One region of the Shinella sp. genome, then DNA from elsewhere that is predicted to be linked to it. Evidence: riboswitches for the same ligand, from Rfam matches in the RefSeq annotation. Region 1 holds a riboswitch; the other holds the start of a gene.
What was found. A riboswitch is a leader RNA that binds a small molecule or an ion and turns the genes downstream of it on or off. The one in region 1 is predicted to bind cobalamin.

Region 1 (5,699 bases):
TTCTTCTTCCCGCACGGGGCGGGAGAGAAAATCGGTGCCGTCCGTCAAAACCACGCGCAGGGCGAGGACGTGGTTGCTGGTCTTTCCGTAAAGGCAGGATCCCTGACCGCAGGCATCGGTCGAGACCATGCCGCCGATCGTCGCCCGGTTGGAAGTGGAAAGCTCCGGTGCGAAGAACAGGCCGTAAGGTTCCAATGCCTTGTTCAACTGGTCCTTGACGACGCCGGCCTCCACGCGTGCGGTTCGACGGACCGGATCGATCTCGATGATCCTGTTCATGTGGCGCGAGCAGTCGACAACGATACCGTTTGTCAGCGACTGGCCATTCGTACCCGTGCCGCCGCCGCGCGGCGCAATCGTGATGCTTGAGAATTCAGGTCGTGCGAGGGTCTTGGCAATGCGTTTGAGATCGTCGATTTTTTTCGGAAACAGCACGCCTACAGGCGCCACCTGGTAGATGGAATTGTCGGTGGAATAGACAGTGCGCTCCGAAGCATCGGTGCCCACGTCACCCTCGAACCCTGTGGAGGCGAGATGTTTGAAAAAGCCGGTATTGGGTGTCGAAACGCTCCGGTTGGTGTCGAGGCGGGGGATCATGGCGGATTCCAAAAACGGCTTGCGCTTCGCTAATGTTGGCATATAAGTGATAACATACCAATATGGCGGTGCAACCCGAAAACGCGAGGTTTGAAACTTGAAGAACCAGTCTGTTGTCATCGTCGGTGGCGCTTCGGGCCTCGGGCTCACGACGGCGAAGCTGATGGCCGCGCATGGCGCGACGAAGATCGGCCTCATCGATCGCAACGAGGCGCTGCTCACATCCGCTGCGGCGGAACTGCTGGCGCTCGGCGTCGAGGTAGCGACCGCGGTGGCGGATATTTCCCGTGCCGAAACGGCGCATGCCGGCTTCGATGCCGTTGCCGCCAAACTCGGCCGCGTCCATGCCCTCGTCAACAGCGCAGCAATCTACCCGCGCAAGGCTATTCTCGACATCACCGATGAAGATTGGGATCTCGAAAATGCGATCAATGTCAAAGGCACCTACCATATGATGGTCGCGGCCGTGCGCCACATGCGCCAGTTCGTGAGCGCGCCGGATGTCACTGGCCGTATCGTGAACATTACCTCGGTCGATGCGTTCAAGGCCCATCCGCAGAATGCGCATTATGCCGCGACCAAGGCCGCGGTCGTTAGCCTGACGAAATCCTTCGCGCAGGAATGCGCCAAGGACCAGATCCTCGTGAACTCCGTGGCGCCCGCCGGCTTTGCTACCGACCGCGCCAAGGAACTCGGCTTTCTGCCGGAACTGGCGAAAGCCAGCGCGCTCGGCCGCGCCGCCAAACCGGTTGAAATGGCCGAATGGATCGTCATGATGGCATCGAGCCGCAATACCTATGCGACCGGTGAGAATGTCGTGATCAGCGGGGGATATATCTATGTCTGACGTCTACCGCGTTGCCGTCGTCACGGGCGCGACCAGCGGCATCGGCAAGGCCATCGTGCCGATGCTGCGCAAGCGTGGGCTTGACGTCTACGCCATCGGGCGCAACGAGGCGCAACTAGCCGAACTGGCGAAGACAAGCGGCGCGATCCCCGTGCAGGCGGATGTACGCGATAGCGCGCGCATCGCCGACGCGCTGGCCGGCGTCGAGGTCGATATCCTCGTCAACAATGCAGGCATCCTCTCGACCCGTGCAGCCTTCCAGGACATCGACCCCGCCGAAATCGACGCGATGGTCGATATCAATCTCAAGGCGCCGATGCACCTGACGCGCATCGTCCTGCCGGGCATGGTTTCGCGCAAACGCGGACACCTCATCTATATAGGCTCCAGCGGCGGGCAGGCGGCGTTTCCGGGCATGGGTGCCTACGGCCCCTCGAAAGCGGGCCTCAGCCTCTTTTGCGATAATTTGCGCTGCGATCTGCTCGGAACCTCGGTCCGCGTCAGCGAGATCGTGCCCGGCCGCGTGCAGACGGCGCTGTATCGCACCTCGATCCCGGACAATCAGGCGAGCGCCGTGCTCTATGACGGCTATCGGCCGATCCAGCCGGAAAACATCGCGCAGATCGTCAACGACGTGATTGCGCTGCCCGTCTATGTCGACGTCGCGCGCGTCGAGGTTTTCCCGACCGACCAGGCGACCGGCGGTGGATCCATGGTAAGATTTCCGGCAAGCTGAGGTCCTGGAGGCGCCATGTCCGGCAACGACGACAAGAAAACGCGGGAAGAAAAGCCGGATCTCATCCGGCACTATCGCCCGGTTGCCATCCGTTCGGTTCTGGCTGCCCATGCGATGATCCCGAGAAAGCACGAACCCGTGCCCCCCGATCCCCCGGCGGGCACGGGTTTCGCCCTGCCATCAGGCTTTCACGCGGTTCCAGACGATTGAAATTTTAGGCCCGCGGGAGACCAGACCATATTCTGTGACCTGTGCGCGCGCCACCCGATCTCCGGTGGCCGCGCCCCCAAGCCGGCGTGACGTGAATGTGATGACGTGGCGCGGGTCGATACCTTCATCGCTCCCGGCCGGGATGCTAGCGCCGAAATCCAATCGAAAACGAGCCCGTTTGGGGATCAGCGCAATCGCCAAACAGGCGAATTCTGGTCGTAAAACCTGACGGCCAGCATCCACCCATTCCGACGCCGCATCGAAACCGTTGATAAGTCACCATAGCTGTTGACGCATTTTTTACCTCGTCTACTATATCTTGTGTTCGAGGTTCCTTCGATTCGAAAAGATCGAAGGCTAAGACGGGAATCCGGGGCGGCCATGATGGCCGCGTCAATCCGGAGCTGCCCCCGCAACTGTATGCGGCGAGCATTCGTTCGATGAAGCCACTGAGGCGTAAATGCCCTGGGAAGGTGAACGGATGCCGCGACCCGCAAGCCAGGAGACCTGCCTCGTACATGAATGTCCACGGGCGGGGTGTCCGGAAGGCGAGCGTTGGGTTGCGGAATGATGTCGCGCCCCGTCTCCCCGTATGCCTCGCATTATTGCTTCGGGGTGAAGTTATGTCGATCCTGTTTCCAGTGCATCCGCGCGAGTAAGCGGCGCTTCGTGCCCGGCCGTCTCAGGCGGCCATCTGCGTATCTCCAGTTTTTCGAGCGGCCATCGGCGGACGGCTGAACGATTTCCCATGCCCGCGCCAAACGACGAGGAAAATCATGTCTATTACTGTCTACTCCAAGCCCGCCTGCGTCCAGTGCACCGCAACCACCCGTGCGCTCGACCGCCAGGGCCTCGGTTACCGGATTGTCGACGTTTCAGAGGACGCCGATGCATTCGCCCTCGTGCAGGGGCTCGGTTATCGTCAGGTTCCCGTTGTCGTCGCCGGTGAGCGGCATTGGGCCGGCTTCCGTCCGGACATGATCAGCGCGCTTGCCTGAGCGTCACGCGGTGGCCGAGCTTATCTATTTTTCTACCCGGTCGGAAAACACCCATCGTTTCGTTCAAAAGCTCGGCCTCCCGGCCTCCCGCATCTCGCTTCGCACCGATGAGGCGCTCGAGGCAAAGGCGCCCTTCGTGCTCGTCGTGCCGACCTATTGCGGCGAGGACGGCAATGGGGGCGTCAAGGGCGCCGTTCCCAAGCAGGTGATCCGCTTCTTGAACGATGCGGAAAACCGCTCGCACCTTCGCGGCGTGATCGCCGCGGGCAACAGCAATTTCGGCGCGACCTTCGGGATCGCCGGCGACGTCATTTCCGCCAAATGCGGCGTGCCGTACCTCTACCGCTTCGAGCTTTTGGGCACGGCGGAAGACGTCGCCAACGTCAAACAGGGATTGGAACGATTTTGGACACGATGACGCTCGACAAGCCAATCAAGGCCCCGGAGATCACGGCGCTGGATTACCACGCGCTGAATGCGATGCTGAACCTCTACGACGAGGGAGGAAAAATCCAACTCGGCAAGGACCGGCTTGCGGCCAAGCAGTACTTCCTCCAACACGTCAACCAGAACACCGTGTTCTTCCATAACCTTCGGGAGAAACTCGATTATCTGGTGACCGAGGGTTACTATGAGCAGGAGGTGCTGGACCAGTATTCGTTCAACTTCGTGCGCGATCTGTTCGACCACGCCTATGACAAGAAATTCCGCTTTCCCACCTTCCTCGGCGCCTTCAAATATTACACGTCCTATACGCTGAAGACCTTTGACGGAAAGCGCTACCTGGAACGCTATGAGGACCGCGTCTGCATGGTGGCGCTGGCGCTGGCGCGCGGCAACGAGCAGATTGCCCGCGACCTCGTCGACGAGGTCATTTCGGGCCGTTTCCAGCCGGCGACGCCGACCTTCCTCAATGCCGGCAAGAAACAGCGTGGCGAGCTCGTTTCGTGTTTTCTGCTGCGGATCGAAGACAACATGGAGAGCATCGGACGGTCGATCAATTCTGCTTTGCAACTCTCCAAGCGCGGCGGCGGCGTGGCGCTCTCGCTGACGAACCTTCGCGAGATGGGAGCGCCGATCAAGCAGATCGAAAACCAGTCCTCCGGTGTCATCCCGGTGATGAAGCTCTTGGAAGATTCCTTCTCCTACGCCAACCAGCTTGGCGCGCGACAGGGCGCTGGCGCGGTCTATCTCAACGCCCATCATCCCGACATCATGCGCTTCCTCGATACCAAGCGCGAAAACGCCGACGAGAAGATTCGCATCAAGACGCTGTCGCTTGGCGTCGTCATCCCCGACATCACCTTCGAGCTCGCGAAGAACAACGAGGACATGTACCTGTTCTCGCCGCATGACGTGGAGCGCGTCTACGGCGTGGCCTTCAGCGAGATATCGGTGACGGAAAAGTACCGCGAGATGGTCGAGGACGCCCGCATCAAGAAGAAGAAGATCAAGGCGCGCGACTTCTTCCAGATCATCGCCGAGATCCAGTTCGAAAGCGGCTATCCGTACATCATGTTCGAGGACACGGTGAACCGGGCAAACCCCATCGCCGGGCGCATCTCCATGAGCAACCTCTGCTCGGAAATCCTGCAGGTCAGCGAGCCGAGCACCTTCAACGACGACCTCTCCTATGCGACGATGGGCAAGGACATTTCCTGCAATCTCGGCTCGCTCAATATTGCCGCGGCGATGGACAGCCCCGATTTTGGCCAGACGATCGAGACTTCGATCCGGGCACTCACGGCCGTCTCCGAGATGAGCCATATCTCTTCGGTTCCCTCCGTCGAGAAGGGCAATGACGACAGCCACGCCATCGGCCTCGGCCAGATGAACCTGCACGGCTACCTCGCCCGCGAGCGCATTTTCTATGGCTCGGAGGAGGGTATCGATTTCACCAATATCTATTTCTACACGGTGACCTTCCACGCCATCCGTGCCTCGAACCGGCTGGCGGTCGAGAAGGGTGTAAGCTTCAAGGGCTTCGAGAACTCGAAATACGCCTCCGGAGAATACTTCGACAAATACACCGAAGCGGAATGGCTGCCGGCGACGGAGAAGGTAAGGTCGATCTTCGAAGAGGCCGGTATCGCTATCCCGACGCAAGAGGACTGGCAGTCTCTGAAGACCGCAGTGATGACAGGTGGCCTCTACAACCAGAACCTCCAGGCCGTGCCGCCGACGGGCTCGATCTCCTACATCAACCACTCGACCTCTTCGATCCATCCAATCGTTTCGAAGATCGAGATCCGCAAGGAGGGCAAGATCGGCCGCGTCTACTACCCGGCCGCCTTCATGACCAACGACAATC
Region 2 (5,699 bases), on a different contig from region 1:
GACCATCACCTTCTTGCCTCGAACAAGCTCGATGAGATCCATCGGGACATGAGAGTTGTGGCATTCCAGGGAGATCATACCGATACTGGATTTCTGTAGCTTGGGGAAAGATTCCTCATACTGCCGCCACTCGGATCCCAGGGTCTTTTTCCAATCCGTATTGGCCTTGATGCCGTATCCATAGCAGATATGGACAGCGGTCTCGCATTTAAGGCCCTCGATTGCTTTCTCCAATGTGGCGACGCCCCAGTCATTCACATCATCAAAGAAGACGTTGAATGCGGGCTCGTCGAACTGGATGATATCGACGCCGGCAGCCTCCAGCTCCCGCGCCTCCTCATTAAGGATCTTGGCAAATTCCCAGGCCAGCTTTTCACGGCTCTTATAGTGGCTATCAAAGAGCGTATCGATCATCGTCATGGGACCCGGCAGAGCCCATTTGATGGGCTGCTTCGTCTGCTGACGTAGAAATTTGGCGTCTTCGACGAAAACCGGCTTCTGGCGAGACACGGCGCCCGCGACCGTGGGGACACTCGCATCATAGCGATTGCGAATTATGACGGTCTCACGTTTCTCAAAATCAACCCCGTCGAGGTGTTCGATAAACGTCGTAACGAAATGTTGGCGCGTTTGCTCGCCATCGCTGACGATATCGATGCCTGCCTGTCGCTGATCATCCAACGACAAACGCAAGGCGTCCTGTTTGCCCTCAATCAGTTCCTCGTCTTGCAGCTTCCAAGGCGACCAAAGTTTCTCAGGCTCTGCAAGCCACGAGGGTTTGGGCAGGCTGCCGGCGGTTGACGTGGGCAACAGTGTTTTCATGATAGGCGACCTTATGTTTCTAGCTCGTCAGAGGATGTGATTGGCAGATCTTTGCTCAAGAATGGCCCCGTACGGTTTGATGAAGTGCTCCTCGGCGAACTTCCCCTGCTCAATCGCCAGCCGACTCCGTTCTTCTCGATCGTAGACAATCCGGGTCAACGAGTAATCCTGGTGCTTCAGATTCGGCTGATAGCAGGCCCCCGCCGCGGAATTGGCGTTGTAAATCTCGGGTCGATAGATCTTCTGAAAAGTCTCCATCGTGCTGATGGTGCTGATAAGCTCAAGATTGGTGTAGTCATCGAGCAGATCGCCGAGAAAATAAAACGCCAAAGGCGCAACGCTATTCGCCGGCATGAAAAAGCGAACTTGCAATCCCATTTTCCCGAAATATTCGTCGGTCGAGGATAGTTCATTCTGTTTGTATTCGACGCCCAATACGGGATGCTGATTGTCCGTCCGATGATAGATTTTGCTGCTTGATGCGCTTAGGCATATGACTGGCGGCTTGTTGAAATGCTCTTTGTAAGCATTTGAATTCAGGAAGCACTTGAACAAGTTTCCATGCAGATCGCCAAAATTATCCGGCGTGCTGAACCCGGGTCGATTTTTGTTATGCTCTGGCAACAACACGCTGAAGTCGTAGTCGCGCACATAAGAGGAAAAATTATTGCCCACGACGCCGTCAATACGTTCGTTCGTTTTGCGATCAACGACAGTTGTTTTCAATATTTCAATGAGCGGAAAGGCATTACTATAGCCTCCGGCGCCAATGTTCATCTCGACGGAAATGATTTCGAGCTCAACAGAGTAACGATCACCTTTGGGGTTATCCCAATGCGCCAGGGCGTTGAAACGGTTGTCAATCATCGTCAACGCATTGCGCAGGTTCTCTCGGCGGCTCTCCCCTCTAGCCAAATTAGCAAAGTTGGTCGTAATGCGCGTATTTTCTGAGGGGCGATATTCTTCGCACAATTGAACTGCCTTAATATTAAAATCGAAATAACTATTCATCACGACGGCGCGCCCTGCTTCCCGATATAAAACCTGAGACTAGTGACGTAAAATTCAGGGCACACCGGACATTACTTTCCATATTCCCAGTCGGCAGCGTTCACACCGCCCAGACATACTAGTGGTGTGCGGTTTATGCCTGAGGGATCGATCGAGAAAAAATGGTATTATCTCACGGAAGCATGAGCCGTGCTCATGATTTGAGGTCGAAGCCAGAGACAAAAAATGCGGAGATGACGGTATCTCACGAGCCGCCTTCAGACATCGAGGTACTCGAATGCCCGTTCAGCACGCAAAACCGACGGGACATAGGCGCGGGGGCACCTTCCACATCCGCCATGCCTCCGTGATAGACGCCTTGACCGCTCTGGCGACATGAGACATTGGTTCGTCATCGTGGTTCTGCGGATGAAAGTCCGGAGCTAAGAGGGAATTCGGTGAGGGCTTTGATCAAAGCCCGAAGCCGAGGCTGCCCCCGCAACTGTAAGCGGCGAGCGAACGTCCATCCATGTCACTGAGGCATACCTCGGGAAGACGGACGAAAGCAATGACCCGCAAGCCAGGAGACCTGCCGCGATAGATAACGTCCACGGGCGGGGTGTCCCGGAGTGCCGCTTTCGCGATGAGCACTCCCGTGCCGTCGTCTCTGCGTCATGCCGCTGCCCGGCCGCAACCTGATGGCAGTGCAGATGACAGAGATCGCGACCATAGAAAAGCCTGCCGAGCATGGCTCGACAACCAGTCTCATCGATATCGTCTTTCCCGGAGATACCAACCATCACGGCACTCTGTTCGGCGGAGCCGGACTTGCTCTCACGGATCGCGTAGCCTTCATCGCGGCAACCAGGTTCGGGCGGGCGCCCTTCGTGACCACCTCTTGCGAGCGGATCGATTTCAGGCAACCCGCGCGCACCGGGCACATCGTTGAATTCACGGCCAGACCGGTCAAGTCAGGGCGCCGTTTCCTGACGGTCGAGGTCGAGATGGCGGCGGAGACCATAGTCGGCCGTCAGCGACACACCTGTACGCGCGGCATCTTCCATATGGTCGCGATACCGGAGGGCAGCCACGCCGCGAGCTATGCTTTGGCCGAGCTCGCACCGGCGGAAACCCTGGACACTACGGACACCCTTGCCATGGCCGACATCGTCTTTCCGGATCAGGCAAACAGCGTCGGCCGGATATTCGGGGGCGAGGCGATCGCCTACATGACCAAAGCCACATTCGTTGCAGCGTCGCGCTACTCCGGCACGCTGGTCGTGCTCGCCTCGTCAGAGCGCATCGACTTCGCGCGAGCAATTAAGATCGGTGAAATTGTCGAGGCGGAGGCGCGCGTTGAGCGCGTGGGACGCAGCTCCATGTCCATCGAGACGAAACTTTGGTCCGAAAACCTCCTGACCGGCGAGAGGCATGTTACGGCCACAGGATGTTTCACCATGGTGGCGGTCGATAAAGACCATCGGCCGGTTCCTGTTCGCGATAGCGCCACAGCGGAATCGCTTACCTTTAATCCGGGGCGGGCATAACCGTGCTGGACAGGCAACATCTATCGATCTTGCGTGAAGTCGACCGTTTGGGCAGCCTAACGGCTGCGGCTGAGCGGCTGAACGTCTCCCAGTCGGCTCTTAGCCATACGATCCGCAAGTTGGAAGAGCGCTGCGGCGTGGCGATGTGGGAAAAGGACGGCCGTAACCTTCGTCTCACCGAGGCTGGCCGCTACATCGTGACACTGGCGCAGCGCGTTCTGCCCCAGATTGAAAGGGCCGAGGATGTCCTGTCGGATTATCGCCACGGCCAGCGAGGCTCGCTCAAGATTGGCATGGAATGCCACCCATGCCACCAGTGGCTTATACGGGTCACAAAGCCCTATCTCACGGAATGGCCGGATGTGGGCCTGGAACTGAAGACATCATTTGCTTTCGGCGGTGTGGCGGCGCTGACGGGGTACGAGATCGATATCCTGATCACGCCGGATCCGATCGAGACGCCCAGCATTCATTATGTTCCAGTGTTCGACTATGAGCTGGTGCTTGCCGTTCCGGCCGATCATCTCCTGACGCTGAAACGCCATGCCTATCCTACGGATCTGATGAATGAGACACTGTTCACCTATCCGGTACCGCCGGAGCGACTGGACGTGTTCACGCAATTTCTGGTGCCCGCCAATTGCCGGCCGCGACATCACCGTAATGTCGAGACGACGGAAATGATGCTTCAACTCGTGGCGGCAGGGCGCGGGGTCAGTGCCATTCCCAGCTGGCTAGTGCGCCGAGAAGCAGCGGCGCTTGGTGTCTGTCCCGTCCGGATTGGTCAGAGCGGTATCCAGAAAAGTATTCATCTCGGATTAAGAGATGGCGACGACACTGTCGATTTCATCGCCGGGTTTCTCGCGACGTCACGCCAGACATCGGCGTGACGTTTCAGGTGTAAGGCCATCTGGAACGTCTGAACCTTGCAAGCGTTCATCGCGCGATCGCAACCTGCCTGCGCTGACGTAACTTCGGCCAGAGGATCAGCCAGCTCACCAGAACAAGGTTCACGACGTTCCACAGGAAACCATGCAGGAACGCCAGGCGGTAAGACCCGGTCGCGTCGAAGATGTAGCCGGCAGCAAGGCCCCCGCATGCCATGCCGAGCACCGTCGCCATCAGCACCAGGCTGATGCGGATGCCGGCTTCACGTGGCGGCAGGAACTGGCGGATGATCACAGCATACATCGGCACTATGCCGCCCTGGAACAGCCCGAACAAGCCGGAGATCACATAGAGCGAGGCTTGGCTGTTGAAGAACAGATAAAGCAGCAGTGCTGCCGCCTGCATGGAGGAGCCGAGGATCAGCATCGGGCCGGCCCCGATCCGGTCCGCGACCACGCCGGAAGCGAGACGGCTGACGACGCCAAGGCCGAGCATCAGCGACACAATCTGCGTGCCTACGGCGACGCCGTACCCGAGATCGCCGCAATAGGCCACGATGTGGACCTGCGGCATCGACATCGCCATGCAGCACGCAAACCCCGCGACGACGAGAATGCCTTGCAGCACATTGGGCTTGAGGCCGAGTTCCCCCCGCGCCGCTTCGGTCGCCGCCTCAGCCTCGGCATAAGCCGCAGTCTGCAGGCGCCGCTTCAGCAGAAGTCCGATCGGCACCATCACCAAAGGGACGAACAGGCCGATACCGATATGGGTGGCCCGCCAGCCCTGCGCCGTTACAAAATGCTCGATGATCAGCGGCCATACCGCGCCGGAGAGATAGCTACCCGAGGCGGCGAAAGTGACGGCAAGTGCGCGCCGCTTGCGGAACCAGTGGGACAGATCGGAAATCAACGGCGAGAATCCAGCAGCGGAGCCGAGGCCGATCACGGCGGAAATCGCGGCGAACTGCCAAATGTTGCTTGTGAAGGCGGCGGCGATATAGCCGATGCAGAGCAGAAAAGCGCCAATCAGCACCGGTGCGACAATGCCGACCCGATCCGCGAGGCGTCCCATCGCCACCCCACCGAAGGCGAAGCCTAGCATGGTGCAGGTATAAGGCAGCGAGGCGCCGCCGCGCAGCGTGTCGAATTCGAGCTGGAGGGTCGGCAGCACCACCACGATCGACCAATTACCGACGCACGCAACAGTGCCAAGAATGAGCGTGAGCGCCAGCCGTAACCAGGCGTAGTTTGAATCGACGCCGCCGACTTCGATTCCACTAGGCGCGCTCATCCACTTCTCCAAATCTGCCATGTCGAATCCGTCTTCAACCCGGTTTTGTACATTGAATGCGATTGGCTTTGCAGTGTCGATAGGGCTCGCAATCTGGACCTTTAGCGCCGTGGCACTTGTTGTCTGGCTCACCCGATAGACTGGGTAAGTCCAACTGGCAGA

Region 2: it holds a riboswitch for cobalamin, as region 1 does, so the genes downstream of both, ACT6VE_RS32155 (acyl-CoA thioesterase) here and nrdH (glutaredoxin-like protein NrdH) in region 1, are expected to answer to the same signal.

The regions. Positions count from the first base shown of each region.
Region 1 is NZ_JBQVPI010000003.1:86,702-92,400, forward strand. It holds gene ydiJ (D-2-hydroxyglutarate dehydrogenase YdiJ) at 1-597, opposite strand, end outside; gene ACT6VE_RS07400 (SDR family NAD(P)-dependent oxidoreductase) at 695-1,444, shown strand; gene ACT6VE_RS07405 (SDR family oxidoreductase) at 1,437-2,180, shown strand; gene ACT6VE_RS07410 (hypothetical protein) at 2,196-2,390, shown strand; cobalamin riboswitch at 2,702-2,919, shown strand; gene nrdH (glutaredoxin-like protein NrdH) at 3,167-3,388, shown strand; gene nrdI (class Ib ribonucleoside-diphosphate reductase assembly flavoprotein NrdI) at 3,399-3,806, shown strand; gene nrdE (class 1b ribonucleoside-diphosphate reductase subunit alpha) at 3,803-5,699, shown strand, end outside.
Region 2 is NZ_JBQVPI010000043.1:20,176-25,874, reverse strand. It holds gene ACT6VE_RS32165 (methionine synthase) at 1-822, opposite strand, end outside; gene ACT6VE_RS32160 (DUF1852 domain-containing protein) at 850-1,833, opposite strand; cobalamin riboswitch at 2,214-2,423, shown strand; gene ACT6VE_RS32155 (acyl-CoA thioesterase) at 2,523-3,359, shown strand; gene ACT6VE_RS32150 (LysR family transcriptional regulator) at 3,362-4,249, shown strand; gene ACT6VE_RS32145 (MFS transporter) at 4,296-5,558, opposite strand.